Regions from separate parts of the Priestia sp. FSL R5-0597 genome, predicted to be linked through region 2. Evidence: riboswitches for the same ligand, from Rfam matches in the RefSeq annotation. Region 2 holds a riboswitch; each other region holds the start of a gene.
What was found. Region 2 has a riboswitch for S-adenosylmethionine ahead of MKX72_RS19585 (hypothetical protein). Riboswitches for the same ligand answer to the same signal wherever they lie in the genome.

Region 1 (10,548 bases), 2.5 Mb from region 2:
ATTCAATTTTGATTTGTTTGAAAATTTTATGTTATCTGGTGAAAATCGTATCATGCAAAAAAACGGCTGTCAATACATAATTAATAAAATTCTGTGCGGCGATCTGTAAAGACAGGAATTTGTTTACGAATTTCTTTTACAAGTTCCAGGTTAACGTCGGCACTTAAAAGTTCTTCGCTATCGCCAGCTTCAGCGATTATTTCTCCCCACGGATCGATGACTAAGGAATGTCCGGCAAATGTGTTATTAGGATCTTGGCCTACACGATTACACGCGATTACATAGCATTGATTTTCGATTGCGCGGCTAATGAGCAGTGCTTTCCAATGGGCAAGTCTTGGAGCCGGCCACTGAGCAACAACAAATAAGACTTCTGCTCCGCTGCTAGTATGCACGCGAATCCATTCTGGAAAACGAATATCGTAACAAATAACTCCTGCGCATAAAGACTGTTCAAGTGTAAAAAGATTTTTTGCTGTTCCTGCTTCTAGATAGAGGTGCTCATCCATTAATTTAAATAAGTGCAGCTTACTGTATTGTGACACTTCACGACCTTTTCGATCGAAAATATACATCGTATTTGTGACGCCTTGCTCTGTTTTTTTCGCGATCGAACCTGCCACAATATTTACTTCGTTCGTTTTAGCAAATTGAGAGATTAATTGCTTGGCCTGCTGTCCTTCATCATCGGCAATTTCGTCTAGCCGCGTCAAATCATAAGCTGTATCCCATAGCTCAGGAAGCACAAGGATGTCAGGGTTTTCTTTTAGAGCTTCCGTCATTTTTTGTTGAATATATTTTCGGTTTTTAGTTGGGTTTCCAAACGCAATATCAAGCTGCAAACACGTGATTTTTACACTCACTTTATCATCCGTCCTTTTTTTAGTAGTTGAAAAAAATGACTTTACAAGTTGAGTATTACAATATATTATTTGTGACTAGAATTTCAAGAATTTTTTGAGAAGGTGTGCGATGATGAAACAATTTGAGCAATCGGAACTATTAAAAAGTTTACCAAAACAATTTTTTGCATCACTTGTAGGCAAGGTAGGAAAAGTAATGGCCCAAGGGCACGACGTTATTAACTTAGGGCAGGGAAATCCTGATCAGCCCACTCCTTCACATATTGTAGAAACACTCCAAAAAGCAAGTGCTAATCCTATGCATCATAAATATTCTCCATTTCGGGGGCACCAGTTTTTGAAAGAGGCCGTTGCGACTTTTTATAAACGAGAATATGGCGTTGATGTGGATCCTGAAAAAGAAGTAGCTATTTTGTTTGGCGGGAAGGGTGGACTTGTTGAAATCCCGCAGTGCTTATTAAACCCTGGAGATACGGTGCTGGTTCCGGATCCTGGATATCCTGATTACTGGTCTGGAGTAGAGCTTGCAAAAGCAAAGATGGAAGTGATGCCGCTCACGGCTGAAAATCATTTTCTGCCCGTATACGAAGAGATAGGTGAACGTGCTAAAGAACAGGCAAAGCTCATGTTTTTAAACTATCCGAATAATCCTACCGGTGCAGTGGCAACGGCAGAATTTTTTGAAGACACCGTGGCGTTTGCTGCCAAGCACGATATTTGTGTGGTACACGACTTTGCCTACGGAGCCATTGGATTTGATGGTAAAAAGCCAATCAGCTTTTTACAGACTCCTGGTGCAAAAGAGACGGGAATTGAAATTTATACTCTTTCTAAAACGTATAACATGGCGGGATGGCGAGTTGGATTTGCTGTAGGAAATGAAAGTGTAGTAGAAGCTATTAATCTTCTTCAAGATCATATGTATGTCAGCCTCTTTGGGGCGGTTCAAGAGGCAGCAGCGGCAGCTCTGTTAGAATCTCAACAATGTGTGAATGATTTAGTTAAGCGCTATGAATCTAGACGCAATACCTTTATTCAAGGGCTTCAAGAAATTGGTTGGGACGTTACATCTCCAGCGGGTTCCTTTTTTGCATGGCTAAAAGTTCCTAAAGGATATACTTCTGAACAATTTTCAGATTTACTTCTTGAAAAAGCCCACGTTGTAGTGGCACCTGGAGTAGGCTTCGGAACATATGGTGAAGGCTATGTGCGCGTAGGACTGCTGACGGATGAAGAGCGCATGAGAGAAGCTGTATCTCGAATAAAAAAATTAAATTTATTTTAAAAACGCATTGACAATCCTTTTTGAGTTGGCTTAATATGTAAGAAGTTAACGAGATTAATAACCGATAAATCCTAGCGGTATTTTTTATTTAGTATATAATCTACGAATTCAATTTAAATAAATAGCAACTTTCTTATTAAGAGTAGGTGGAGGGACTAGCCCGATGAAGCCCGGCAACCGACTTAACGCATGTTAAGCACGGTGCTAATTCTTGCAGCAGCAGCTGAGAGATAAGAAGAGCAACGAAAGCCTCTTCTTAATCACAGAAGAGGTTTTTTTTATTAACGATATTAAACAGCAAGGGAGTTTTTAGCATAATGAGTGAAATCGTTGCAAGCTACTTACTACATGACAATAAAGGAAATTTTCATAAAAAAGCGGAAGGAATTGCTTTAGGACTAACCGTCGGCTCATGGACAGGTCTGCCGCTTTTAGATCAACAACAGCTTCAAAAGCATAAAGGGCGCGTCGTATCCGTAACTGAGCTTCAAGACTGCGAACGTGTTAACGGATATTTAGGCGGAGAGGTTAAGCAGGCTATTGTCAAAATTGCTTATCCAACTGCCAACTTTTCAAGAGATTTACCGGCTATTTTAGTTACGGTTTTCGGAAAACTATCACTTGATGGAAAAGTGAAATTATTAGACTTGGATTTTCCTGATGAATTATTAGCTGAATTCCCAGGACCGCGCTTTGGAATAGAAGGTATACGAGAGAAACTAGGCGTTTATGACCGTCCGCTTGTGATGAGTATTTTTAAAGGCGTGATTGGAAGAGACATGACGTACTTAACAACTCAGCTGCGTGAGCAAGCGCTTGGCGGAGTGGATTTGGTTAAAGACGACGAGATTTTGTTTGATAGTGAACGAACACCTTTTGAAACTCGCGTTACAGAAGGAAAAAAAGTACTGAATGACGTATACGAAAAAACGGGACACCGCACGCTGTATGCTGTTAATTTAACGGGACGAACGTTTGAATTAAAAGAAAAAGCGAGAAAAGCAGCTGAGCTAGGAGCCGATGCTCTTTTATTCAACGTATTTGCTTACGGGTTAGACGTACTGCAGGCACTTCGAGAAGATGATGAAATTAACTTGCCGATTATGGCACACCCAGCTGTTAGCGGAGCGCTTACGCCATCAGAGTTTTACGGTTTTTCAAATTCATTACTGCTTGGAAAACTATTGCGCTTAGCCGGAGCAGATTTCTCACTGTTTCCATCACCATACGGAAGCGTAGCGCTTTCTCTTGAAGATACGACAGGCATTGCCTACGAATTAACGCGTCCTGTGTACAAATATAAGCAGACTTTCCCGGTTCCTTCAGCAGGAATTCATCCTGGAATGGTACCGCAGCTTGTGAAGGACTTTGGAATCGACAGCATTATTAATGCAGGAGGCGGAGTTCACGGTCATCCAGACGGCGCTATCGGAGGAGGAAAAGCATTCCGTGCGGCGATAGATGGAGTACTCTCTCATCAAACACTAGCCGAAAAAGCGGAAGAATCAAAAGAGTTGCAAAAAGCTTTGCAACTATGGGGAACAGTAGAGGTGAAAGCATGACATCGTTAAAAATCTTTTGTGACTTTGATGGAACAATCACAAATAGCGATAACATTATTGCTATTATGAAACAATTTGCTCCTCCGGAGTGGGAAAGTATTAAAGACGACGTGCTAGCACAGCGCGTCTCCATTCAAGAAGGAGTAGGGCAAATGTTTGCCTTGCTTCCCGTGGAATTAAAGGAAGATATTATTTCTTATATTTTAGAGACGTCTGCTATTCGAGATGGATTTGATGATTTTATTGCCTATACAAAAGAGCATCATATTCCGCTTTATATTGTAAGCGGAGGAATTGACTTTTTTGTAAAACCGCTTTTGGGAAATCGAGTTGCAGAGGAAATGCTCTACTGCAACGGATCTGATTTTTCCGGTGAGCATATTTCCATTACGTGGCCTCATACATGTGATAAACAGTGTACAAATGACTGCGGCTGCTGTAAGCCAACGATTATTCGCCATCTTGCAGATGAAAGAGATCATACGGTTGTTATTGGCGATTCAATTACAGATTTGCAGGCTGCCAAATTAGCTGACACTGTCATTGCGCGTGACTTTTTAATTAAAAAATGCGAAGAGCTATCTCTACCGTATCGTCCTTTTTCTACTTTTTATGATGTGATTCACCATTTACAAGAATTAACAGAAGAGGTGAAAGCATGAGTATTATGGCTCAGCAAAGATTACACGAGCTTGCAGATATAAAAGATGAGTTGGCAGAGCGCGATTGGTTCTTCGGTACAAGCGGAAACTTAGCGATTAAAGTGGATCAAAATCCGACAACTTTCTTTGTATCAGCAAGTGGAAAAGATAAAAGAAAACGCACAAATGAAGACTTTTTGTTAGTTGATCAATACGGGAAGCCTGCAGAAGAAACGCATTTAAAGCCTTCTGCTGAAACGCTTTTACACGTTAAGATTTACGAGTCAACGAATGCTGGGTGCAGCCTTCATGTACATACAATCGACAACAACGTGATCTCTGAACTGTACGGAGATGAAGGGTTTATTTCATTCAAAGGCCAAGAAATTATTAAGGCACTGGGTATTTGGGAGGAAGATGCGGAAATTACTGTTCCGATTATTCCGAATTACGCGGATATTCCGACACTAGCAGAAGAATTTTCTCATCATATAAAAGGCGATCAAGGCGCGATTTTAATTCGTAACCACGGAATTACGGTATGGGGGAAAAATGCGTTTGAAACAAAAAAAGCGCTAGAAGCCTATGAATTTCTATTTAGCTACCATGTGAAATTACTATCACTTAAAGGCATTAAGCCAAAGGTGCATTTATAAAAGGAGGAAATAAAAATGGCGCAAATTCGCTTACATGTAAATAATAAAAGAATTGAAACTCAAGAGGAAGTATCAGCTTTTCTGGCAAACAATGAAGTTATTTATGAAAACTGGGATATTACAAAACTTCCAGAAAATCTTCGTGAAAAATATGATTTAACTGATGAAGAAAAAACAGAAATTTTAAACGCTTTTGGTGAGGATATTAAAGATATTTCTGAACGCCGCGGCTATAAAGCTCAAGATGTTATCTCGTTATCGGAATCTACACCAAACATTGATGAATTGTTAAAAAACTTTCAGCGCAAGCATATTCATACAGATGACGAAGTTCGCTTTATCGTAAGCGGTCATGGAATCTTTGTTATTCAAGGAAAAGACGGTGAATTTTTTGATGTTGAATTAGAGCCGGGCGATTTAATTTCAGTACCAGAAAACATTCTTCATTACTTTACACTAATGGAAGATCGTAAAGTAGTCGCTGTGCGAATTTTCGTGACAACTGAAGGATGGGTACCTATTTACGCATAACAACTACTTGTAAAGCATAGGTCATGATCACCCCGCTTTTACATCTAAAAGCGGGGTATTCTTTGGATTATTATAAAACTAACTATTTTTATATGAATAATAAGTTTAATAGGAGGAACACCATGAAAAAGAGTAAAAAAATGCTGTGGCCACTTACTTTGCTCGTGCTTCTAGTTTTTGCGCTGGCTGCCTGCACGAAAGAACAGCCAAGTCTAAACGAGAAAGCACAGGCAGCTCCAGCGCAGCAAGCGGCTTCTGCTAAGCCTGTACAGCAAGAAGGAAAAAAGATTACGAAAGATACAAAAATTGCTCTTATTTCTGAATTTACGTCAGGCACTCACGCTGCTCAGTACATAACAGGTGTGACAAAAGCGGCTAAAAAAGCAGGAGTACAGCTATCCGTTTCTGATTCTAATAATGATCAATCTAAAATGGCGGCGTATTTAGACACGGCTATTAACCAAAATGTTGACGGTATTATGATTGACCACGGCCGGGCTGAAACCCTTGAACCTGGCGTGAAGCGCGCGATTGCAAAAGGGATTCCCGTTATTGCAACAGACGTAGAATTAAAAGTAGAAGGCGTTACAACGATTGACCAAGATGATTATATGCTTGCGCTCCAGGGGCTAAAGCAAATGATGCAGGACATTAACGGAAAAGGAAATATTGTATATGCGTTTGTTGGAGGCTTTGCACCGATGGAAAAACGCGACAGCATTTATAAAATTATGATGAATCGCTATCCAGATGTAAAACAAATTGCCACATTTGGAAGCGCAACAGACAACACCTCTCTAGACACTCAAAATAAAATGGCGGCTGTATTAAAGCAGTATCCAAATAAAGGAGACATTGCAGCCGTTTGGGCACCTTGGGACGAATTTGCAAAAGGAGTCACAAGAGCGATTAAAGAAGCAGGACGAGATGAGATTAAGGTATATGGAGTGGACTTATCTGATGAAGACCTGCAAATGATGCAGGCAAAAAACAGCCCGTGGAAAGCGTCAGCTGCTGTAAACCCAGCTTCAGTAGGAGAAAAGCAGGTTGATCTGCTTCTTAAAAAGATTTCCGGTCAAGAGATCCCTCGTTATTATTCCTTTGATCCGGTTTTAGTCAAACAAACTGACTTGCCTAATCAAACGATTAATATGGACCAGCTTAGTCAGTACGTAGAAGAATGGGGTAAAAAAGAGTAGAAGTGGAGGGACAGACATGACGAACGAGCTTTCAATGAAGAACATTACAAAAAACTTTGGTTCTTTTCAAGCGCTGAACAAAGTTGATTTTACTGTTCAAAAAGGGGAAATTCATGCTTTATTGGGAGCCAATGGTGCCGGTAAAAGTACGTTGATGAAAATATTGTGCGGAGCTTACGACGAGTACGAAGGAAAGATTTACAAAGACGGAGGAGAAATCTCTATTTCTTCTCCTAAAGAAGCGAAGAGCCACGGCATCGGCATTGTACACCAAGAAGTCGATGTAGCGCTGATTCCTTCGCTATCAGTAGCTGAAAACATTGTGTTAGACGTGCAGGTTTCTAAGAAAAGTAAGACATTTGTAAACTGGAAATCTATTTATAAGAAAGCGGAAGAAGCTCTTTCTTTACTTGGTTCTTCTTTATCCGTTAAAAAAAATGTTGTTGATCTAACTCTATCAGAAAAACAGCAGGTGCTTATTGCACGTGCAATTGTACAGAATGTTGATTATTTAATTTTGGATGAACCAACCGCACCTCTTAGTGTGGAAGAGACGAAACAATTGTTTTCTGTGATGAGAGAGCTGAAGAAAAGCGGAGTAGGCATTATTTATATTTCACATCGCCTTCAAGAAGTGGTTGATATTTGCGACCGCTTAACGGTTTTAAAGGACGGACGCTATGTAGCTACAAAAGAAACTTCACATACATCAATTGAAGACGTGATTACGCTCATGTTAGGAACGTCTTCTGTAAAACAGTGGGTCAAAAAATCAGTAGAAGTTGGAAACGAACTTTTACATGTAGAAGCATTATCCCTTCCAGGGCGCCTTTCGAATATCTCTTTTCATGTAAAAGAAGGAGAGGTAGTCGGTATTGCAGGGCTTGTAGGAGCAGGGAAAACGGAGCTTTGCCGAAGTCTATTTGGTTTAGAGCAATATGTCAGCGGCAGCGTTCGGTTAAAAGGCAAGAAACTAAAGTTGAATAAGCAGCCGTATTATTATATTGCACAAGGTCTTTCTCTTGTTCCTGAAGAACGAAGAAAAGAAGGAATTTTTGTTCATGAATCGATTGCCGATAACTTAGTTTTGCCAAGTCTGTCCCGCTTTACAAATTATTCGTTTCTAAAGCGAGGAAAGATCAAAGAAAAAGCGCAGAAAACGACTGGGCAAGTTGGCGTAAAGTCTCATTCTATCGAGCAGTCAGTTGGAACGTTAAGCGGTGGAAATCAGCAGAAAGTAGCAATCGGAAAATGGCTTGTTACGGATTCTGACGTACTGTTGTTCGATGAGCCAACTAAAGGGGTTGATGTGGGCTCTAAGCGAGAGATATTCGACTTAATTACAGGGCTTGTGTCACAGCAAAAAGGCGTTGTTTATGCAACCTGTGAATTCGAGGAGCTGCTAGGGGTAGCGGATCGAATTTATGTTATGTACAACGGGAAAATCGTGAAAGAATTATCCAAAGAAGAAGCAACTAGTGAAAAATTATTTTATTATACAGCAGGAGGAGTAAAAGGATGAGTGCGGAGTATGTAACAGAACCTGTAGCGAAACCAAAGAGAAAAATAAGCGTTTTCGACTTTTTTTACAAATATGGGACAGTCTTAATGATTTTTGTTATTATGATTATTTTTTCCATTGCCACACCTAACTTTTTAACAGGAGAAAACATTAGTGATATTCTGCGCTCTATTTCCATTGTTACCTTAATTGCGCTTGGTGTAACGATATCGTTAACGGTCAACGGACTCGACTTATCTGTAGGATCTACGGCTGGTTTAGCCACTATTTTATCAGCTTCTATGCTCGTTTTACACAGACAAGAAATTGCAGTTGCGATCATTGTTCCGATTATTGCATCGCTTCTCATCGGGTTAGTGAATGCTTTTTTAGTAGTGAAAGTAAAGATTCCTGATATTTTAGCCACGCTTTCCATGATGTTTATCGTACAGGGGATTTTATTAACGTATACAAAAGGCTCAGCTATTTATACCAATATGCCTTTACCAAGCGGAGAAAGAGCTCCGGGAATTTTCATTCCTTCTTTCCTTGCGCTGGGGCAAGGTCACTTTCTAGGTATTCCCGTCCCTGTGATCATTATGCTGCTGACTGTGCTGCTTGTTCATATCGTTTTTTCCTATACAAAGTTTGGTCGTTTTTTCTACGTAACAGGAGGTAACATAGAAGCAGCAAGACTTTCGGGTGTACCGGTTAATCGTTATCGTATGTATGCCTATATGTTTTCAGGTTTGCTTGCTGGAATTGGAGGAGTCGTTTTAGCTGCCCGTATTGGAGTAGGAGAAGTGAACGCAGGCTCACCATTTTTAATGGATGCCGTAGCTGCGACATACATTGGCTTTTCCGTATTTGGAGCAGGGAAACCGAATGTATTCGGGACGCTGATTGGCTCTATTTTAATTGGTGTGCTGTTAAATGGATTAACGATGCTAAATGTTCCGTATTATATGCAAGATATTATTAAAGGAGCTGTATTAGCAGGAGCCTTGGCTTTAACGTATTACCGCTCGAAACAAACATCTACGGCTGTGTAAACAGCCGTTTTTTTTCGTTTGAAATCGGGAAGAATAAGGAAAAACAATAGTATAATCTATTATTTATGTAGAAAGAGGGAGTATAGATGAAACGTGTCGTCATTATAGGAGGAGTAGCCGCCGGAATGAGCGCAGCTTCACAGCTTCGCCGGATGAAAGAAAAAGAAGAAGTGGAAATCCTTGTGTTTGAAAAAGGTGGAGATATTTCTTACAGCGCATGTGGCATGCCTTACTATTTGTCAGGTGTTGTAAAAGAAAAAGACGATTTGATTGCTCGTACGAAACAAGAGTTTGAAGAGCGAAATATCTCCGTCCATCTTTTTCACGAAGTTAAAGAAGTAAACCATACAAAGAAATACATAGTAGCACAAGATGTCAAAACGCACGCTGAAAAAGAGATAACATATGATGAACTCATCATTGCAACTGGAACAACGGCTGTTAAACCTAATTTTATGAGTGATAACATGCCGAATGTATGCACATTAAAGTCATTAGAAGACAGCGAAAGAATCTATACATATCTACAGGCTCACTCCGTAGAAAAAGTCACTATTATTGGTGGAGGATATGTCGGAATGGAAGTAGCTGAAGCAATGAAGGCTTTGGGAAAAGAAGTACGGGTCATTGAACAGGGAAAGCAGATTCTATCTATTTTAGATCAAGACATGGCAGAGCATTTACAAAAGCAGCTAGATGACGATATTTTATTTCATTTCGAAGAAGAAGTGGAAGCATTGCTGCATTCAGATGGTTCCGTCACTCACGTTCAAACAAACCGTCAAACGTACCAAACGGATTTAGTGATTGTAAATGTAGGAGTTCGTCCGAATACGCAATTCTTAGAAAGAAACGGACTAAGAATGCTTGAAAATGGAGCTATTTTAGTAAACGAGAAGTTGGAAACCAACGTGCCTCATATCTACGCAGCGGGAGATTGTGCAACGAGCTATCACCGCGTATTAAAAAAAGATGTTCATATTGCTCTTGGAACCATTGCCAATAAGCAAGGAAGGGTTCTTGGTTACCGATTAGGGGGAGAAAATAGAGAATTTCCGGGTGTTCTAGGTACAAGTATTGTCAAAGTGATGGACTATGAAATTGGAAAAACCGGCATCTCAGAAAGAGAAGCAAGAGAAAATTCTCTTTTATACAAAGCCATCACAGCCGAGGCTCCGAGTCATGCTTCTTACTATCCAGGAGCTGAGAAGATGGTCATAAAACTTGTTTATCATCCTGAAACAAAAGAGATTTTAGG
Region 2 (10,548 bases):
ACAATCATTAATAATCCAACGGCAATCATTAACACAATCGCTAAAATTTTAATAAGTGCAAACCAAAATTCCAGTTCACCATATGCCTTAACAGCTAAGAAGTTAACTGTTGTCATGATGACAAGCGCCGATAACGCCCAAATCCAGTTTGGTACATCCGGATACCAATATCCCATATAAATACCAACGGCTGTAATTTCAGCCATACATGTTACAACCCATAAAAACCAGTAGTTCCAACCTGTTAGATAACCAGCAAGGGGCCCTAAATAGTCGCGCGCGTACTTGCTGAATGAACCTGCAACAGGTTTTTGAATCGCCATTTCTCCAAGTGCTCTCATAATAAAAAACATAATCATTCCGCTAAATCCATACGCCAATAATATTCCCGGCCCTGCTAATTTAATAGCAGATGCAGATCCAAGAAACAGCCCTACCCCTATGGCTGCTCCTAAGGACATCAGCGTCACATGTCTTTCTTCTAACCCGCGTTTCAATTCTTTCCCCTGAGTTTTCCCCTGCATAAACGTCTCCCCTTTTTCCAATCTGTCAAAACGAGATGAATACAGCTTTTTGTTAGCGCTTTCATATAAATTTATGCTAAAAGTCAGCTAGGCTGTATATTTTTATTCTATCACCTTTCTCTCGTTTTTCTTTTGTCGAAAAACAAAAAAAATATCGTATCATTTTGTTTAAACGCACAATTAGACGTAGACACTGCTTTTTTACTATGTATTTATTATCGCACCTAAGTAATAGTATTTTTTTAAAAATAGAAAAACGCCGACTCAACTCCGTCAGCGCATCGTTCATTTTATGCTTTTTTATAAAACTAGCATTTATCTCGCGGGTTCAAAAGTTTTACAGCCAGGTTCTTCCGTTTCAGAAACATGGTGACTACTTTCAGGACTCACAACGTAAATGGACTCTGCACTGCATTTATTTCCCGATTTCCAATACATGCACTCATTCACTTCACATAATACACCTTGGGCCACTGTTATCCCTCCTTTTTTTGTCTTATCTATTTACTACCCGAAATAGAACGCTTCTAACATTTACATGCAAAAAAACCGCTTGTTTATCAAGCGGATCCTTTTACTGCGTGTGTTCAACATACTGTTTTTTAGCTAAATATAATTCACGACTCAGCGTGATCCGCCGTTCTCTCAAGTTCCTTAATTTAACTTGAAACTGTTCATTAGTTGGCTCTTCTTGAATTAAGCGATACGTAAAAGAAATATCTTCATTTAACTGTTTAAAATCTTCCCATATTTCTTGAACGAGTGCGGATTGTTTGTCTTCAAATGAACGATTTTGCTTCGTTTTTAGCGCGGCTAAAATTTCCTGCTGCCACGTTTCGTCTTTTAGTTCTTTTGCTAACAAGTATAGATCTAAATAATCATCAACGCTTAGCGCCTGTTGTGTATTTTTCAATGTCATCACCTTTTCTATACGAAATGTTTCTTCCTAAGAAGAGGATTTCATCATAGAAAAAGATTCCTCTTCTTATCTGTCAGAGCTAGGCTATGCTGGAATTAGCACCATTCAATAATTGTGGTTGCTGAGGCTTCAAAGGGCCAGTCCCTCCACCTCTCTAGATAAGAATATTTCGCTTTTAAATTATTTCTGACTATTCTAATATGTTTTATAGGTTACGTCAATAGCTTTTCAATAAAAAGAAAAAAGAAGTAAAATATGGTATGATTTTATAAAGGATGGTGAGCACATGAAACGATATATGTTATCTGCTTTTTTGGGAAGCTTGCTGCTGCTTCTTAGCATTGCTTTTTCATCTACTTTCCATATTGCAATTGTCAAAACAACCGGAAGCATTGGAGGGATTATTTTAGCAGCGGCGGCTCTGATTATGAACGCACTTGAAGATCCCCCCGCCTCAGATCATACAGGTAGAGGAGCTGTTGAAGTACTAGATAAAGGCGCCGTTTGGGCTACTTATTTACTTTTACTTTCATTACCGAACCTCATCGCATGTATAACATCTTATGTTTTATGGACTCGCTGACATTCACCAACATTACGGACGTTTTGCCACCTGTAGGCTCATTGATATTTGTTTATCTACAAATCCAAGTTCACGGTACACATGCTGTGCAAAATTCCCAGCATGAACGCTGAGTCTGATTTCAGGGTATCCTTTGATAGACAATTCATCAATTGCTTTTTGCATTAACGGCTTGGCTAGACCTTGCCCGCGGTATTCTGGTAAAACATATAACTCGTAGATAAAGCCAATTTCTGCTTTTGAAAAGAAGTCGGCAGATGGACCGACAAAAACCCAGCCTGCAAGTTTATTTTCTTGTCTAGATACTAAATAATAACACCCTTTTTCAAGGGCATTATCAATTAGTTCATTTACGCGTTCAGTTGACGGTTGAAACTGATGCGTTGTTCCTTCAAACAGCGCATCAGCAGATTTCGTCCGAATTTCCTGTATTTCTTCTTCAGTAGCTTTTGCAATCATCACAATCTCTCCTTTCGTGTTCGTTTTCCACATACAGAGATAAATTCCTGCAAAAAAAAGTCTTCGCCTAAGCGAAGACTTTTATTTAAATTCAAAATGTTCTTGATGGTTGCCTTGTTCATCCGTCCAGTTAATCATGATGTCTAAGCCTGCCGCTTTTCCAGGAACAGCAAAATTGGCATAGCGAAAACGCTGACCGCTTTTGCTTAAGTTAGACCTTTCAATAGGAGAAAACAAGCTGTATTTCGCCTTATTTTTTCCTTCGTGCCGAAAAGCTTGGACCTGCACACGCTCTACGTCTTTTCCAATGTTTTCAACGGTTAATCCATATGTATGATAGACGTTATTTTTCCACTTTAGCTGATTATCTCCCGTCATGCTCGCTTTTGTCAGTTCGACCGACCATTGTTCAGATGATTTCTTCATTGGAAGTTTCTCAATCGAAAGAGCGCTGACATGAATGGTTGCAAAAGCAAGCCAAACAAAACAAAAAGTGCTGACTGTATAAAGTAGTCTTTTCATAGATTTTGATCTCCTTAGAAATTTTAGTAGTAGCATCTCCTATTACCTTAAAAATTATGATAAACACTTTAACAAAAAAGCCTCTCCATTCAGGAGAAGCTTCTTAATTAATGCATCAGCAAATCTTTTTGTGTGTCTAACGAGTGTTTTGTATATAAATCTCTTTCAATCGCATATTTAGGACGCTGTTTCACTTCGTTGAAAATCTTGCCAATGTATTCTCCGACAAGACCTATTCCCATTAGCTGCAGGCCGCCTACAAGCCAAATTGATAAAATAAGAGACGTCCAGCCAATTTGCGTATGATCTAAATATTTTTGAATCAGCGCATAAATGCCAAACAAAATACTAAAGAGAAACGAAGCTCCTCCAAGCAGCGTCAGTAAGCGTATAGGTGCTACGCTAAAAGACGTAATCCCGTCAAATGCAAAAGCGAGCATTTTCTTTAGCGGATATTTTGACTCACCCGCCGTCCGTTCTTTGCGGTCATATGTGACTTCCGTGGAGCGAAATCCTACTAATGGTACAAGGCCCCGCAAAAAGACGTTTCCTTCTTTATATTTCATGAGTTCACCAAGAGCACGTTTGCTCATAAGGCGAAAATCAGCGTGATTTTGAACGAGCTGAATTCCTAGCTTGTTCATAAAACGATAAAACCCTACTGCCGTGGTTCGTTTGAAAAATGTATCGGTTTCTCTGCTGTCTCGAACGCCATATACAACTTCATACCCAAGCCAATATTTCTCTACAAAAGTACGAATGACGCTGCTATCATCTTGCAAATCCGCGTCAATGGAAATGACGCAGTCAGATTGCTTATGAGCTACTTCTAGTCCTGCAAGCAAAGCATTTTGATGTCCTACATTTCGCGCTAACTTTAACCCTTTTACAAACAAATTGCTGCAGCTTTCTTTTTCAATAAGCGACCACGTGCTGTCTTTACTTCCATCGTCTACAAATAAAATGGTACTTTCACTTGATACAAGTCGTTCATTAATTAGTTCTTTTACTACAGTAGTTAATTGAAAAGACGTCTCTGTGAATACTTCTTCTTCGTTGTAGCATGGAACCACGATCGTTAAAATAGGTCTGTTCATGTTATTGCCCCCTTACTTTGCTTCATATACATACACTTTCCAAGCGGACTGTTTATCGTTAAATGCTTTTAAAAAGTGCAAACCGTCGCTTTCAGCATTTTCAATTGGCACAGCTGAAAAAATATAGCGACCGCCCATTTTCTTAAATTGGCTGATATTAAGCTGCAAATGACGGATTTTTTTCGTTGAGTCTTTTCGGTAATCATATTTTTTCCCTAGCTCACTAACAAACACATAGCAGCGATTGCCCCAATGATCATAGTAGCTTTCTAGTTTTTTATTTTTATCAAGCTCTTTGGCAATAATTTTGCGAAACTCATGTTTATATGTTAACGGATAGAAGTTGTTATACGTATCTAGCGTATAAAAGCCGTTATACTGAGCAATTGATGGATGAAGCCCTATGCTCGCTACGCGATAAGATGATTTAGGTTTTCCAATATATCTGCTTATTTCATCAAACTGATGCACAGCATAAAATTCTTTGACTGAAGGCTCGTGATTGTAGCGATAGTAAAGTTCAGGATTTGCTATAAATAACACAAGCAGCTGTAAAATCAAACATACCCACACAAACTTTTTCCACGCCTTGCTCCTTTTCCATAAAACATAGCTGCCAACGGCAAACATCAAATAAATAATGAGCGGGCGTAAAAAGTGAAATCTAGCAAAGTTGAACGTATTAAAAAGCTGATATTTTTCTTTTAGCGGCTCCCAACCTTTATAAAACCAAAACGCATACCAAATCGACAGTAGTAGATTAAGAATAAATAACTGCAAAAACGTTTTGTCAAGCTTTTCCTTGCGATTTCGAGCAACAAACCACAATACGACAAAAGAAAGCGGTAAAATGACAAAAGTATGAAGCGTCATTACATGCGTATGCCCGAGCGTATAGTTCTTCAAAGCAAGGCGAACGGAATGTCCAAAGCTTAGAGTAGAGCTTAAAAATTCATTTCGACTCGTCGGGGCCTCCGGAAATAAAAGCGAATCAACAAGTCGGTATTCAATGAGCAGAAAGACAGCAGTCATCGCTGCAATACTGCTTAAAAAAGGAATATTCCACGCTCGTTTTTTTACTACGTCTCTTAGCCATAGCAGCCCCATCGCTGCTAAAAAGAAGAAAAACCCGAGCACAAAGCTCGCGTAAAACGGGAGCAGTAAAAGTGTAAGCCATTCCTTCCACGTTCCTTCGCGGTTTCGAATGGTTAAAAACGCCCACAGCGCTAGCGGCTGTCCTAATGTACTCAGCATGCCCGAAGGCCAAAATGGCGTAAGTGCAAAAGCAAGCGATACAAGCACTCGAATCGCATACGCATCCTTGCTTTTAATAAAATGCTTTTTTAATAATAAATACATTCCAATTAAAGCAAATACGCGCGTGATCGTTTGACTCAGGCTGTATGCAAGCATGGTCGGGAATACACCATACAGCCACTGGATACCGCTAAATTCTGTTCCAAACGTATTCCTCGGCAATCCGTTAATAATTTGAGGTAATACGGCATGACTGGAGCCAAACAGCTCTCCGCTTCGATGCAGAACTTTATACCACGTAATATTTGAGTCTAAATTATCATGCACGCGTATATGTGAATTTTCCCCAAGCAAAAACATAGGAGATACATACGCAAGCAGCAAAAGGAAAGCGATAATAAGCAATGTTTTTTCTTTATTCATAGCTGTTTCTTTCTTCATCTGTTAACACCTATTTCCATTTCATAATGACTAAAAGCTAATCGTGGACGACTGCTTCTTTTTTTGTATTAAATACAAAGTATTTTTGACCCGTATAATTTAAAAGCGTATACAGACCTGTTCCAATTAATATACCGACGTCTTTTTTGAACGGACGCACCGCAACAGGAAGTTGATGCAATAACCAGCTGGAGAACTGCAGTCCAATATAGTAAGACAAGCCGTAGCAAATGCCAATAACTAAAATAAAACGCAGTATGCTTTTTGATAAATGAACTCCGCTTTTAAACGTAAATATTCGATTTAACACGTAGCTGACGACTGCCCCCGCTGCATTGCCGACGAACGTCGCTATCCAGTAATGATGAAAGATATGAAGCAGCACATACATAATGGAGAGACCTACTGCTGTATTGACCAGTCCCACTACTAAAAAACGTACAAAAGATCCTTTCATATAAACTCCTTTTGATTTTGATACTTTCATAAAAATTACATATTATGACTTTAAATACAGTTTCAGTGTAGCAACTCCACTTAAAAATCTAATGAAAATAACATTAAAAACAGATGAAAAAAAGCTAAAAGAATCAATAAAAATCAGGATTCTTTCAGCTATTTAGTAGAGCCTTCAATCATTAATTTTTGATCGCTTTGATTATCAAACGCATCCACTGCCGCTACTTCTATTTGATACGCAGTATGAGGCTGCAAACCGGATAACGGAAGACTTAAAACATCCGGAACAGGATCGCTGTAATATTGAGAAAATGCATTATATGTTTTGACCACTTTTCCAGTTTCTTTATTTTTGACGGTAATGCGATAAGAATGAACCATCAGATTATCCACCGCTTGCGTAAACTGGATATAAAGCTGATTTGCTGAAGCTTTTTCTTGTATAACAGAAATAGTAGAGCTTGGAAGAAAAATCGGTTTTACTAAATCTCGCTCATTCGTGTAGTGAAATTTTTTTGTATCTGCAGGTATGTCAATTTCCCACGCTTCTCCCGTCCACTTATTTGCGTGAAAATCCCGCCTTTTAACGACTACTTTTCGATTATAAACCTCTACAAGAAGACCTTGACTCACATCTCGGTAGCCAGGAGGAAGTTCACCTTGTAAATATCCAGCACCAGGCCATATATACCGAACAGAAGACGTTGCAAGAGAGGTGAAATCTCTTTGAAAAATAGTACGAGGGTCGTCCAACGGATGGTGGGTATGACCAGAAAACGTAATGACCTGCGGATAAGGTTTTAACGTATTGTAAAGAAGCTGTTCATTCACTTCTATCCCCCATCTGTTTTTCCCGTACAATGTATTGTTAATAGGCTGATGAATAAAGACAAAAATCGGTTTTTTAGGATCGTCTCGCTTTGCTATCTTCAACTGTTCAGCAAGCCAGTTAATTTGTTTGATTGAATAATCACCGGCGGTCAGACGGCTTTCTGTTCCAAGCATGATAAAATGATATCCTTTTATCACTTGATGAAAGTAAAGAGACTTCATTTTGGTTTTAGATAAAAAACGCTGCTGCGCTTGCTGATTGGTTACACTGTCCCGGTATTCATGGTTGCCAATTGTAAAAAGAGACACGGCCTGCGACTGTTTATTTTGATTATAAATAGAAAAAAAGCGATCGTATTCTTTTAACGCGCCTGTGTCGGCCAAATCTCCTACGACTACAAATGCATCTTGTTTCGGTGCCTGTTCATTTAATTGCGTTAATGCATGTTGAAAAGTACGCAAATCAAGCGTTCCTGTTTCCTTAATATGAACATCACTGATCACAGGAAAAACTAGCTTTGGTTCGATGTATCCGCTTCGTCCGCTCTTCTCTTCAGCTCGTACATTTAAGGTAATCCCGCATATAAGAACACTTATTAATACTAAAGCGAGCCAGTCTTTTTTCAGCGTTTCCATAAAACCGCCGAGCATGATGCTTCCTCCTTCCTTCACTGCTGCGTCTCAGTCATTTTCTCTACGTGTATGAGCTTTTATTTTATGTAATTTCAAAATATCTAATCGTATAGTTTCAATATTTCTTTTCGTGTTTGCATACACTATGTTCACAATCAATTCATTACACTTTTCCTAGTCATAGTGGTATGATTTTCGTATATTACAGACTAATTGTTGAAAATGTAGGAGTGAATATTTTGAAAACGGTCGCTGTTATTGGAGGAGGAATTACGGGCTTAACCACTCTGTACTATTTGCAGAAACTAAAACGAGAACGTAATCTTCCGCTTAAATTATTATTACTAGAGAAACATCCCCATCTAGGAGGGAAAATCAATACGCGTGAAGCTGGGGAATTTATTATGGAAACAGGGGCGGATTCTATTGTGGCTCGAAAAGAAAACGTTATGCCTCTGCTAGAAGAGCTGTACTTAACAAACGATTTAGTCTATAACGAAACGGGCAAATCATTTATTTACTCTGCTAATGAGCTGCTTCCAATTCCTGAAGATACCATGTTCGGTATTCCAACAAGCGTGGAATCTCTTTTTAAAAGCGAGCTGATTTCTTCAAAAGCTAAAATTACAGCTTTAAAAGACTTAATTACTAAAAATACAACGTTTACGAAAGACAGCTCGATTGGACTCTTTTTAAAACATTTTTTAGGAGAAGAGCTAGTAGAAAAGCAAATTGCACCTATTTTATCGGGCGTCTACTCTGGCGATTTAGACAAGCTCACGATTTCTTCGACTCTCCCGTATCTGCTCGACTACAAAAACACGTACGGCAGCATCATCAAAGGAATGGGCGCCAATGAAAAAAAATTTAAAACGGCAGGAAATAAAAAATTCATTTCGTTTAAACAAGGTTTATCAACGATTATTCACCGCTTAGAAGAAGAGCTTTCTGATGTAACGATTTTAAAAGATACGCCAACCACCAGTATAAAACGGAACGGTGAACGCTACCAAATCAGTACGCCGGGGCAAGCCCATTCAGCGGATTACGTGGTGTTAGCTACACCGCACACGGCTGCTCAGCACCTGTTGAACGATCCCGAATTAAACGAAGACTTTGAACAGTTAAAAGATTCTTCTCTCATTAGCGTGTACATCGGCTATGACGTTCCAGACGAATACCTTCCCGCTGAAGGCACCGGGTTTATTGCTTCTCAATCAAGCAACTTAATCGCCAATGCCTGCACGTGGACGAGCAAAAAATGGGCTCACACCTCTAAGCGAGGGAATTTGTTAGTTCGCCTGTTTTATAAAAGCACGAGTCACCACTTTGACAGCCTGCGGACGATGTCAAAAGAAGAGCTGCTAGCAGTGGCACAAAAGGACATTAAAAACAGCTTAGGGATCAAAGAGCAGCCCATTGAAAGCGACGTAACAAATTGGGATAAATTGATGCCTACCTATCACCTTAAACACGGTGAACTCGTACGCAGCTTGACTCAAAAATTGTATGACAAGCACCCCGCTATTACATTAGCCGGCTGTTCTTACTATGGAGTGGGGATTGCAGCGTGTATAACAAACGGCAAACAAACGGCCGAAGCTATCTCTCAACAGTTGACTTAAACAAGGTTTGAAAACAATAAAAGGCCTGAAAATAAATATATTATTTTCAGGCCTTTTATTACCTTTTCGTTAGCATATAAAGCTACTTTCCTTACTATTAACAATTCTTTTATCGCTTTTCTTTTTGCAAAGCAGCAGTAGCAAACAATACAAGATAGCGCTCGTCTGAAGTTAATCTAAGCCAATGTTTCACTTTATATCTCACAGGTTTCCGCTCCCTTCCTTCAAGGTTTTATATGGAAAGACTTTATATAAAGATTTAATAATGATAAGAAATGATGCTTGATATGTATTTTATTCCCACGCACGCTTGTTTACAAACTTTTTTAAGCATAAGACTCTTCGTTTATTTCCCTGAAAATAACACTATTTTCGCCATTATCATCTTACTATTTGAGAAAAAAGTGTACATTTCTTGCCTATTTTGACGAACATTGCGATAAATAAAAGCTGCCAACTGCGGCAGCTTTTATGTTAAAGGACTAATCTAATTATATTTCCTGATGGATCTTTTGTGATGAAATCTTGGTTTTCTTTAGACACAGCTGCTCCAATTTCACGAAGCTGATTTATTGCCTGCTCCCTTGCTTCTTCATCTGGAAAAACAAGTGTAAATGAGTCCAAACCAACGCTGTTTTCAAGAGGACTAGGCGCTCCAATTCCATTCCAAACGTTTAGTCCGATATGATGATGATAGCGCCCAGTTGAAATAAACAAGGCTTGATTATGGTAATTGCTGACAACCTCAAAACCTAATCCATTTCGATAAAAGTTTTCCGTTTGCTCTAATTCAGAAACGTGAAGGTGAATATGTCCCATTAAGGTAGCTGAAGGTAATCCTGTCCATGGTTTACCGTTTCCTTCAGATAATATCGCTTCTGCGTCTAAAGGTTTTGTAGCCATTACTACTTCACTGTCGTTCCATTCCCATGTACTTGACGGACGATCTCGATAAATCTCTATGCCGTTTCCATCTGGATCTGCCAAGTACAGCGCTTCACTCACTAGATGATCAGACGCCCCTTGAAGCGGATAACCGCTATTTAACAGATGCTGCAGAATACTTCCTAAATCAGAACGAGTCGGCAACAATAGAGCAAAATGATATAAGCCTGTTGTACGAGGCTGTTTTGCTGTAACGTTTTCCGGCTGTTCAATCGATAAAAGCGCCGTGCGTCCATCAGCTGTTAACAAGGCT
Region 3 (10,548 bases), 930 kb from region 2:
CCTTAAATTTGTTTGGCACTTTTTCACGTTTTTGATACAATTTGTTGATGTATATTGCATGTAAAAAGGAGGTTGCTGATTTGAATCAGACAAACCCATTTCCGTATAAATCTGAAAACAAACGTTATCATACCTGGAATTACCACTTACGTAACCACTTTGGCCATAAGGTATTTAAAGTAGCCTTAGATGGAGGATTTGATTGTCCAAACAGAGACGGCACGGTAGCTCACGGCGGCTGTACGTTTTGCAGCGCTGCCGGTTCAGGAGATTTCGCTGGAAACAGAGCGGATGATCTTGTGACACAATTTAACGAAATCCGTGAAAAAATGCATCATAAATGGAAAGACGGAAAATACGTTGCTTACTTTCAAGCATTCACTAACACTCACGCTCCTGTTGAGGAGCTTCGTGAAAAATATGAAGCGGTCTTAAAGCTTCCCGGAGTTGTTGGGCTTTCTATCGCCACGCGCCCTGACTGTCTCCCCGACGATGTGGTGGAGTACTTGGCTGAATTAAATGAACGAACTTATCTATGGGTAGAACTTGGACTGCAAACTGTTCATGAACGAACTTCACTGCTTATCAACCGGGCACACGATCATCAATGCTATGTAGATGGTGTAGCAAAGCTTCGAAAACACGGTATTCGCGTTTGTTCTCACATCATTAATGGTTTGCCTTTAGAAACACCTGAGATGATGATGGAAACGGTACGGGAAGTAGCAAAATTAGACGTTCAAGGAATTAAGATTCATCTGCTTCATTTACTAAAAGGAACTCCTATGGTCAAACAGTATGAAAAGGGCCTTGTTGAATTTCTTTCATTTGAAGAATATGTAAAGCTTGTATGCGATCAGCTCGAAGTAATCCCTTCTGAGATGATTGTTCATCGTATTACCGGTGATGGACCGATAGACCTCATGATCGGACCGATGTGGAGCGTAAATAAGTGGAGCGTATTAAATGCCATTGATCAAGAGCTCGAACGTCGCCAAAGCTATCAAGGAAAATATTACGAAAAAGAGTTGATGGAAAGATGAAAATAGAACGTATCCTGCCTTTTGCCCGCACGTTGCTCACTAATGCTGTGGCCGAAGGAGATGTCGCGATTGATGCTACAGCAGGAAATGGACATGATACATTGTTCTTAGCCAACTTAGTCGGAGATACAGGTCATGTATATGGATTTGACATTCAGCCCCAAGCCATTCAAGCAACTCAGCAGCGATTGACAGAACATCATGTAGAAAAACGAGTCACGCTTATCCAAGAAAGCCATAGCAATATAAGCATGCTTCCCCACTCTATTAATGGACGAGTGACGGGCGCTGTCTTTAATTTAGGTTATTTACCAGGTGGAGATAAAGACATCGTCACCACTTCTGAAACAACAATTTCTGCAATTGAGCAGTTACTTGATTTGCTAGCACCTGAAGGAGTGATTGTGCTCGTTATTTATCACGGACACGAACAAGGGAAACAAGAAAGAGACGATTTACTAACGTACGTCCAAAATCTGGATCAAAAAGACGTCCATGTTTTACAATATCGCTTCATGAATCAGCAAAACAATCCTCCGTTCATCATTGCTATTGAAAAAAGATAAGCCGCATATGGCTTATCTTTTTAACATTCGGTACAAGCGTCCGTTGATATAGAAAAAGTAGCTGAGTGCTCCCCCCGCTTTGATTAATCGACGTGCATTCACATGAACATGTTTTTGTGCCCTCACTTTTTGATCGGACAAATAAACGCCCAGGAGTCCCTTATAGATAAAGCAGTGAAAGTGATAATCCGGCAGTTTTTTAGCATATTCGTCCGCTTTTACAACAAAATGCAAAAAGCGGTCCATCATTTGCTGATAGTGAGGATAATAAAAACAAAAGTTCAAATCTCCTCCTGCTTTATCTTCTTCTTGGTCAATTAAATAATCGAGTAAAATATGTAAACCTTGAATATAAGGAAAATATCCCGCTTTTATTTTCTCCGTCATTTCTTTGGTCATCTCTTCTTGAAAACTGTAAGCGGCCAAACAAAAAATGCCTAACGTTGAACCAGAGCACGCTGAAAATTCATACCACTCCATTTCAGGAACACTGTGCCGGTGAGCATCAAACCAATTCTCTAATCGTGGAACTCTTTCCTTGATTTCAACATGCTTATGTATTTGCAAATCACAATAATAAGTAGCTAGTTCTAATAAATGTGAAGAGACGATATGGTAATTACAGGCTTTTCGCAAGGACTGCTGACAAGTCTGGACAAGTTCCGCTAAATATCCTCCATCGTCTTTATCCGTTCGAAAACGATAGTAATCCCCAAGAGGTGCATGAGGAGTCAACGCATCTGGCATCGATTCATGTAAGGCTGCAAAATCTTTAGGATCGAGCGAATTGCTGCGGTCACATAAGTTATCTAAGTAATCGCTGATTGTTTGGTAGGCAACGATAAATTTTACGCATTCAATCATGTTTTCTTTCGCTAAAATCGATAGGATGCCGCCTCCTTCACAATGAAAAGTTTTTGTATCGATACTTGCCAATGCTTGAGTGCGTAATTCTTTATTAGGAATCTCTTTTGCCCGTTCCCGCCAATGATTAAGCTCATGATGAACGACGGGAAACACTTCTCGATAAATTTTTCTCATTAATGAAATAGGACGAGACGGAATCTTCATTTATTTTCACCTCAATTTCTGACAGCACTCATTAAATGTGAAGATCAACAAAGCTTTTCGCGTATGTAAAAACGTATTCTCTTTCAGGCTCATTAAAGATTTCGTGATACAGCTGAGACCATTCTTTGTAGATTTTTTCACTTAGCTCTATTTCATCAAACCACTGTCTAACAATCAGCTTTTCAATAATTTTATCTTCTCCTGCCTGCATCACAAGAAGCGGAACATCCGGCAAACGATCGATATCTTTAAAAGCTAAGTTAACAGCTTGAATCAATTCTCGGTACCATCTTACAGAAACTTTTGTAACGTACAGTGAGTCGTTTTCATCTTCATCTCGAACTTCTTGGTTTCTTGTTGCTTTTTCAACAGTAAGACCCAAATCAAAAAGTTTGTTCGGCATGACTTTATTTAATCCTTTAGATAACATATCTAAGTAAGCTGGTACTTGCTCTTTTAATCCTAGACAAGGTGAGGAAAGAATCGCACCCCATATAGGAAGATTTTTTGTCTGCAGCGTACGAATAACCGCCAGTCCTCCCATACTATGTCCTAACAGGAAAATAGGCAAATCATATTTTTGCGCTTCACGTACCCATTCTTCCACTTCATATACATATTCATCAAAGGATAGGATATGTCCTCTTCTTCTCGTTGTTAAGCCTTGGCCAGGAAGGTCTCCCATGATTACGTGCATTCCAACCGAACGCCACATCTCAATCAGCCAGCGATAGCGCCCGTGATGCTCCGCTGCTCCATGGACCATGACAATAACGCCTTTTGGATTTACTGCTTCCCATTTATGCATTTGAGTTACTCCTTCTTCCTTTTTTTGTTTACCTGCTTTAAAAACCTTTGTACACTTACATTAGAAGATTTACTACTTTTTTTCAACTAATAAAGGGAGATGATTTGATGATTTATCCGTATAAAGAAAAAATGCCTAATATTGCACCCAGCTGCTTCCTCGCAGACTATGTCACGATTACTGGAGATGTCACCATTGGTGAAGAAAGCAGCATTTGGTTTAACACCGTTATTAGAGGAGATGTTTCGCCTACTATTATCGGGAAACGAGTAAATATACAAGATCAATCAACACTCCATCAAAGCCCAAATGCTCCTTTGCTTATTGAGGATGATGTGACAGTAGGACATCAAGTTATTTTACACAGCTCCATCATCCGCAAACGCGCGCTCATTGGCATGGGCTCTATTATTTTAGACGGTGCGGAAATTGGTGAAGGTGCTTTTATCGGTGCAGGAAGTTTAGTGCCTCCCGGTAAAAAAATACCACCTAATACTCTCGCACTCGGTCGACCTGCTAAAGTAATCCGCACTCTGACTGAGGAAGATTTAAAAGATATGCAGCGCATTCGTACAGAATATGTAGAAAAAGGGCAGTATTATAAGTCTATTAAGAAATCTGATTCTTCATTATAAAGGAAACGTTCCCTCAGAAAGTCATACTGAGGGAATTTTTTTAGTATCTCCACAAACTCTCTAATCATGTTCTATTCTCTCCACAATTGTAAAGAAATTTCCATATTAATTTACATCGTTTTAGTACTGCCTCCACAATTAAAGATTAAACTGAATAATAAAGACGTATTTATTAAAAAGGGAGCGACTCTATGAAAGCCAAGTTAATTCAGTATGTATACGATGCCGAATGCCGATTATTCAAAAGTGTAAATCAACATTTTGATCGAAAGCACTTAAATAGATTTTTACGTTTACTAACTCATGCCGGCGGAGCCACGTTTACCATTGTGATAGCGTGCTTGCTGCTATTTCTGCATCCTTCATCCGTCGCTTACGCCTGTGCCTTTTCTCTAGCCGTTAGCCATATTCCTGTTGCCATTGCTAAGAAGCTATATCCGAGACAACGGCCTTATATTCAACTAAAGCATACAAAAGTATTAGAAAATCCATTAAAAGATCATTCATTTCCATCGGGGCATACAACGGCTATTTTTTCGTTAGTTACCCCTCTGATGATTACTTACCCAGCCTTCGCTGCCGTTCTTTTGCCGCTTGCAGTAACGGTAGGCATTTCAAGAATTTATCTCGGTCTGCACTATCCGACGGATGTCATGGTAGGCCTGATACTCGGCATCTTTTCAGGTGCTGTTTCACTGAACATATTTTTAGTCTAATTGATAGGAGGAGTACTCATGAGAATTGCTTTATTTACAGATACATTTGCTCCGGAAGTTAACGGAGCTGCTAAAACACTTTATCAATTTACTCAGTATGTCAAATCAAAGCAAATTCCCATCCAGGTATTTGCTCCTGAATTTGCTCATAATCGGTCGTTTTCAACGTATGTTCACCGCTCGCCTAGCATGCCGTTTTTCCTTTATCCAAACAGCCGCTTTTCATTGCCAAACGTTTTAAAAATTAAAAAGCAGCTGCAGGAATTCAACCCTTCTCTTATTCATTTGGCCACTCCTTTTACAATGGGGCTTTGCGGCTCCTATTACGGGAAAAGATTAGGTATTCCTCTTGTCGGCTCTTATCATACCAATTTTGATGATTATTTATCTCACTATGAACTTGAAAAAATGCGTGTACCACTGCAAAAATATATGAAATGGTTTTATAAACCTGTACAAAAATTATTCGCTCCCTCCGAAGTGACCAAACAGCAGCTAGAAAAACAAGGGTTTCACAACGTAGCTATTTGGTCGCGAGGGGTAAATCACAAATTGTTCCATCCCCACTATGACCGCTTTGATATTCGTATTAAATATAATATAAAAAAACCCTACATCTTAACGTATGTAGGAAGGTTAGCTAAAGAAAAGAACGCTGATTTTTTACTAAAAATTGCCCGATCTTTACCTGATCATATCCGCCACCAAGTTCACTGGCTTATTGTGGGAGATGGTCCTTTAAAAGAACAAATGCAACAGCAAGCATCTGAGCATATGACATTTACAGGCTTTCTTGAAGGTAAGCAACTTGCTCATATCTATTCTTCATCTGATTTGTTTGTTTTCCCTTCAGAAACAGAAACGTTCGGAAATGTCGTACTGGAGTCTCTTGCTTCTGGAACTCCCGTGGTGGCAGCAAATGCAGGAGGAGTTAAACAGATGGTTCAGCACGGGCGAAACGGCTACCTTTGCAAACCTCACTCCTTAGAAGAATTCAGTTCGGCTATTACAGGTTTACTTGATGATTTGCACCAGCGGCTTCACTTTGGCCATGCAGCGAGACACTATGCTCTTACTCAATCATGGGACGCCATTTTTCAGCATTTGCTTTCAGAATATGAAGATGTCGTAGAAAAATCTGCTGAAGGTATTCAATGGGCATAAAAAAAATCTCCGTTTTCACGGAGATTTTTTTTATTATTTAGCTAAAGCTTGAGTTTTTAATGCTTCAGCTTTGTCTGTGAACTCCCAAGGAAGCTCCACATCTGTACGACCAAAGTGACCGTAAGCTGCTGTTTGCTTATAAATTGGGCGACGTAAATCAAGCATTTTAATGATGCCTGCTGGACGTAGGTCAAAGTTTTTGCGTACTACATCTACTAGTACTTCTTCAGAAACTTTTCCTGTACCGAATGTATCAATTGAAATAGATACTGGCTGTGCAACACCAATTGCATATGCTAGTTGTACTTCACATTTATCAGCAAGATCAGCTGCTACAATGTTTTTCGCAACATAACGAGCTGCATAAGCTGCTGAACGGTCTACTTTTGTTGCGTCCTTACCAGAGAATGCACCGCCGCCGTGACGAGCATATCCGCCGTAAGTATCAACGATAATTTTACGACCAGTTAAACCAGCATCTCCTTGAGGGCCGCCGATTACGAAACGTCCTGTTGGGTTAATGAAATACTTTGTATTTTCATCAATTAACTCATTTGGAACAACTGGATTAATTACATATTCTTTTAAGTTACGTTGAATTTGCTCTAACGTTACTTCTGGGTGATGCTGAGTTGAAATAACAATTGTATCGATGCGAACAGGTTTGTTGTTTTCATCATATTCAACTGTTACTTGTGTTTTACCATCCGGGCGAAGGTAAGGAAGAATTTCTTCTTTACGTACTTCTGTTAGACGGCGAGCAAGTTTATGAGCTAATGAAATTGGAAGAGGCATTAATTCTTTTGTTTCGTTACATGCATAACCAAACATTAACCCTTGGTCTCCAGCTCCGATTGCTTCGATTTCTTCATCGGACATTTGACCTTCACGTGCTTCTAACGCTTGGTCTACACCAGCAGCGATATCAGCTGACTGCTCGTCGATAGATGTTAATACTGCACAAGTTTCAGCATCAAATCCGTATTTTGCACGAGTATAGCCAATTCCTTTAATTGTTTCACGAACTGTTTTAGGAATATCCACGTAAGTAGAAGTTGTAATTTCACCGCTTACTAAAACTAAACCAGTTGTTACGCTTGTTTCACAAGCAACACGAGCATTTGGATCCTTTGCTAGGATAGCATCAAGAATTGAGTCAGAAATTTGGTCACAAATTTTATCGGGATGTCCCTCTGTAACAGATTCTGACGTGAACAGACGACGTTGTGTTGACATCAGTTTTCCTCCTTATAAATACGATACATTGTGATACGGTACTCATTCCCTTATTTTCATTACACGTTAAAAAATATAAAAAAACCTTTCCTTGTATCGAGGAAAGGTATCAAATTCTACATAAGCCTTTCACTCTTATCGATCAAGGTTGTGCCCTTGCATCAGGTTAGCACCTTATCGTCTACACAAAAAAATGACGATGGTTGCTGGGTTTCACAGGGCCTGTCCCTCCACCAGCTCGGGATAAGAGAGTATCCGTTCAAGGACATATAATACATGAAAAAGCGCTTCACTGTCAACAACATTCAAATGGAAATCATCTCTTTATGTTTGAATCTGTTTTAATGTAACATACTCAAATTTAAAAATAGTATACCTTATTAAGAATGATCACGAAGTTTGGTTAACAAGACAGACCAAAAAAAGGCTTTCACTTGAAATAGCTTCACTTTTTTCGCTTCTAGCACATATACATGTGTCTAAAATAGGTATAACGTACATTTTTTTATAATACACAAACATTTTTAGTTAAATAGTATAGAATAATTAAATAAATGTGTTATACTAATTATAAATTTCAAACATTAATGAATAAATAATAGCTAAAAAGGAAGGTAGTGCACATGAGTACTGTTGATATGTCTATCGAATTAAATGGTTTGCTTCAATTAAAAACAACAAAACACCAATTATCTGTTCCACAACTTGTTGAAAAAATTCTAGCTCGACGCGAAGGAACGCTGACTTCTACAGGTGCTGTGTCAGTCGAAACCGGAAAATATACAGGTCGCTCTCCTTTGGATAAATTTATTGTAAGCGATGCTGTATCTTCAAAAACGGTTGAATGGGGACCCGTCAATCAGCCAATTTCTGCTCAGCGATTCGATGCGCTATACAAAAAAGTCTTAACCCACTTAAAGAAGCAGGATGAACTTTTTGTTTTTAATGGATATGCTGGAGCTGATAAAAAGTATCAGTTACCAATTCAAGTAGTTAATGAATTTGCATGGCACAACCTATTCGCTCAGCAGTTATTCATTCGCCCTTCAGCTGAACAAAAAACAAATGATGATGTGAAGCCGTTTACAATTGTAGCAGCTCCAACGTTCAAAGCTGACCCTGAAACAGACGGGACGAATTCGGAAACCTTCATTATTCTTTCATTAGAGCGACGCATTGTGCTAATTGGAGGAACTGAATACGCTGGTGAAATGAAAAAATCCATTTTTTCAGTGATGAACTTCTTGCTTCCTCAAAACAATATTCTATCCATGCACTGTTCTGCTAACGTAGGAGAAGAAGGTGACGTTGCATTATTCTTTGGTTTATCTGGAACGGGTAAAACAACGCTTTCTGCTGATGCAAACCGTCGTTTAATCGGAGATGACGAGCACGGTTGGTCAAGCTCTGGTGTATTTAATATTGAAGGAGGCTGCTACGCGAAGTGCATTCAGCTTTCCGAAGAAAAAGAACCGCAAATTTTTAATGCAATTCGCTTCGGCGCAGTACTGGAAAATGTAGTGTTGAATCAAAATACGAAAGTAGCAGATTACAATGATAATAGTTTAACAGAGAATACTCGTGCCGCTTATTCAATTGACTCTATTGATAATACGGTATTGCCAAGCGTTGCTGGGCACCCTACAGCTATTGTCTTTTTAACTGCTGATGCCTTCGGCGTCTTACCTCCAATCAGCAAGCTTACAAAAGAACAAGCGATGTACCATTTTCTGAGCGGATACACTAGTAAGTTAGCTGGAACAGAGCGCGGCGTAACATCGCCACAGGCTACTTTCTCTACATGCTTTGGTGAGCCTTTCTTACCTCTTGCTCCAACAACTTATGCAGAAATGCTAGGAAAGAAAATCGATGAACATAACGTAAATGTCTACCTTGTAAACACTGGATGGACCGGCGGTGAATACGGCGTGGGTGAACGAATGAAGTTAAGTTACACTCGAGCTATGGTTCAAGCAGCTCTTGAAGGAGAACTAGCTAATACCGAAACAGTAACAGATGCTATTTTTGGTTTATCGATTCCAACTCATGTTCCGGGAGTTCCTGATGAAGTGCTTCAGCCTTCTAAAGCATGGAACGATGCAACAGCTTATAACCAAAAAGCAACTGAACTTGCCGCTAAATTCAAAGCGAACTTCAAGCGTTTTAATGATGTAGCATCGGACATTTCAACATTAGGCGGACCTAGAGTCTAATAAAAAACCGATCGTCTTATAGACGATCGGTTTTTTAGTTAGTCGAATGTAATTTTGTCAGTTCATATGTGACAATGGTTTTTTCCTGCTCCATTTCTACCTTACGCACAACAGCAGTTCCAATACATTCTCCATTTTTCGTTTTGTGAATGTTTAATGGAATATCCAACGGATACAAACGATATCCTTTTTTCTCAACTTGAAAAATGTTATCTGTTACACGCTTTTCGTTGCCTTTTGTCACAATCATTGTATTTAATTCTAGCGGCATCCCCATTTTCTCTCACTCCTCACTGTTATTCTACTTGTTTTTTCTATCGTAGCATATCTTTTATTGCGCTTTCATCCACTTCGTTAACTTCTTTACCGTTTCTCGGTTTTCTTTTGGTGGAAAAGCATGTGGAAAGTTTTCAAAATACCAGCTGGTAACTTTTTTATTGGACTTCTTTAGTTTAGATTCGAGCTGATAGGAATGATCAATTGAGACGTTTTTATCTTCTAAACCATGAATAAGCAAGACCGGCGGCTCGACGAGATGAGCACGATGCAAAGGTGTCCTCCATTCGTATCTTTCAGGATATTTAGAAGGAGTTCCTCCAATCACCCGCTTCATCATTCTTCTTAAATCTTCTCTTTCTTCATATGTCAGCACCATATCCGTGACGCCTCCCCATAGCACAAGAGAACGGCTGTCTTTTTTTTCAATGGCTGTGAGTAAAGCCATCACTCCCCCTCGTGAAAACCCAAAAATATGAATGCGGTCATGGTGGACGTTAGGGAGCTGTTTCAGTAAATCGTAAGCAGCAAAAGCATCGTAACGATCATCTCCTGCAAAATCTTCGTTTCCTTCGCCTCCTTGATTTCCCCTATAGAACGGAGCCATCACAATAAAACCTTGTGAAGCAAATTGAATGAGTCGAGCAGGGCGAACCGTTCCTACGTTCTTAATACCTCCTCTTAAGTATAAAAAGCCGTCATACATTCCTTTTTCTTTTGGCTCTGCAAGCATTCCTTTAATCTTAAGCCCTTGACATGCATATGTAATCACCCACAGCGTCACGCGAGGATTTGATGATGGGAAACGCTGTTTATGAAG

Region 1: it holds a riboswitch for S-adenosylmethionine, as region 2 does, so the genes downstream of both, mtnW (2,3-diketo-5-methylthiopentyl-1-phosphate enolase) here and MKX72_RS19585 (hypothetical protein) in region 2, are expected to answer to the same signal.
Region 3: it holds a riboswitch for S-adenosylmethionine, as region 2 does, so the genes downstream of both, metK (methionine adenosyltransferase) here and MKX72_RS19585 (hypothetical protein) in region 2, are expected to answer to the same signal.

What each region holds. Positions count from the first base shown of each region.
Region 1 covers NZ_JBBOUZ010000001.1:1,251,672-1,262,219, forward strand. Annotated here, with positions in the region: gene MKX72_RS06345 (carbon-nitrogen family hydrolase) at 81-863, opposite strand; gene MKX72_RS06350 (pyridoxal phosphate-dependent aminotransferase) at 976-2,148, shown strand; SAM riboswitch class I at 2,279-2,385, shown strand; gene mtnW (2,3-diketo-5-methylthiopentyl-1-phosphate enolase) at 2,466-3,710, shown strand; gene MKX72_RS06360 (2-hydroxy-3-keto-5-methylthiopentenyl-1-phosphate phosphatase) at 3,707-4,372, shown strand; gene MKX72_RS06365 (methylthioribulose 1-phosphate dehydratase) at 4,369-5,007, shown strand; gene MKX72_RS06370 (1,2-dihydroxy-3-keto-5-methylthiopentene dioxygenase) at 5,023-5,538, shown strand; gene MKX72_RS06375 (sugar ABC transporter substrate-binding protein) at 5,661-6,737, shown strand; gene MKX72_RS06380 (sugar ABC transporter ATP-binding protein) at 6,754-8,259, shown strand; gene MKX72_RS06385 (ABC transporter permease) at 8,256-9,290, shown strand; gene MKX72_RS06390 (CoA-disulfide reductase) at 9,377-10,548, shown strand, end outside.
Region 2 covers NZ_JBBOUZ010000001.1:3,720,782-3,731,329, forward strand. Annotated here, with positions in the region: gene alaP (alanine permease AlaP) at 1-524, opposite strand, end outside; gene MKX72_RS19580 (DUF1540 domain-containing protein) at 840-998, opposite strand; gene MKX72_RS19585 (hypothetical protein) at 1,099-1,437, opposite strand; SAM riboswitch class I at 1,507-1,608, opposite strand; gene MKX72_RS19590 (hypothetical protein) at 1,730-2,026, shown strand; gene MKX72_RS19595 (GNAT family N-acetyltransferase) at 2,039-2,485, opposite strand; gene MKX72_RS19600 (hypothetical protein) at 2,567-3,007, opposite strand; gene MKX72_RS19605 (glycosyltransferase family 2 protein) at 3,115-4,104, opposite strand; gene MKX72_RS19610 (DUF6044 family protein) at 4,117-5,802, opposite strand; gene MKX72_RS19615 (GtrA family protein) at 5,840-6,259, opposite strand; gene MKX72_RS19620 (metallophosphoesterase) at 6,418-7,743, opposite strand; gene MKX72_RS19625 (protoporphyrinogen oxidase) at 7,965-9,350, shown strand; gene MKX72_RS19630 (VOC family protein) at 9,825-10,548, opposite strand, start outside.
Region 3 covers NZ_JBBOUZ010000001.1:4,650,336-4,660,883, forward strand. Annotated here, with positions in the region: gene MKX72_RS24490 (TIGR01212 family radical SAM protein) at 81-1,043, shown strand; gene MKX72_RS24495 (class I SAM-dependent methyltransferase) at 1,040-1,609, shown strand; gene MKX72_RS24500 (tetraprenyl-beta-curcumene synthase family protein) at 1,622-2,680, opposite strand; gene MKX72_RS24505 (alpha/beta fold hydrolase) at 2,712-3,488, opposite strand; gene MKX72_RS24510 (gamma carbonic anhydrase) at 3,596-4,123, shown strand; gene MKX72_RS24515 (phosphatase PAP2 family protein) at 4,315-4,839, shown strand; gene MKX72_RS24520 (glycosyltransferase family 4 protein) at 4,858-6,003, shown strand; gene metK (methionine adenosyltransferase) at 6,037-7,239, opposite strand; SAM riboswitch class I at 7,372-7,489, opposite strand; gene pckA (phosphoenolpyruvate carboxykinase (ATP)) at 7,863-9,452, shown strand; gene MKX72_RS24535 (DUF2584 domain-containing protein) at 9,487-9,729, opposite strand; gene MKX72_RS24540 (alpha/beta hydrolase family protein) at 9,784-10,548, opposite strand, start outside.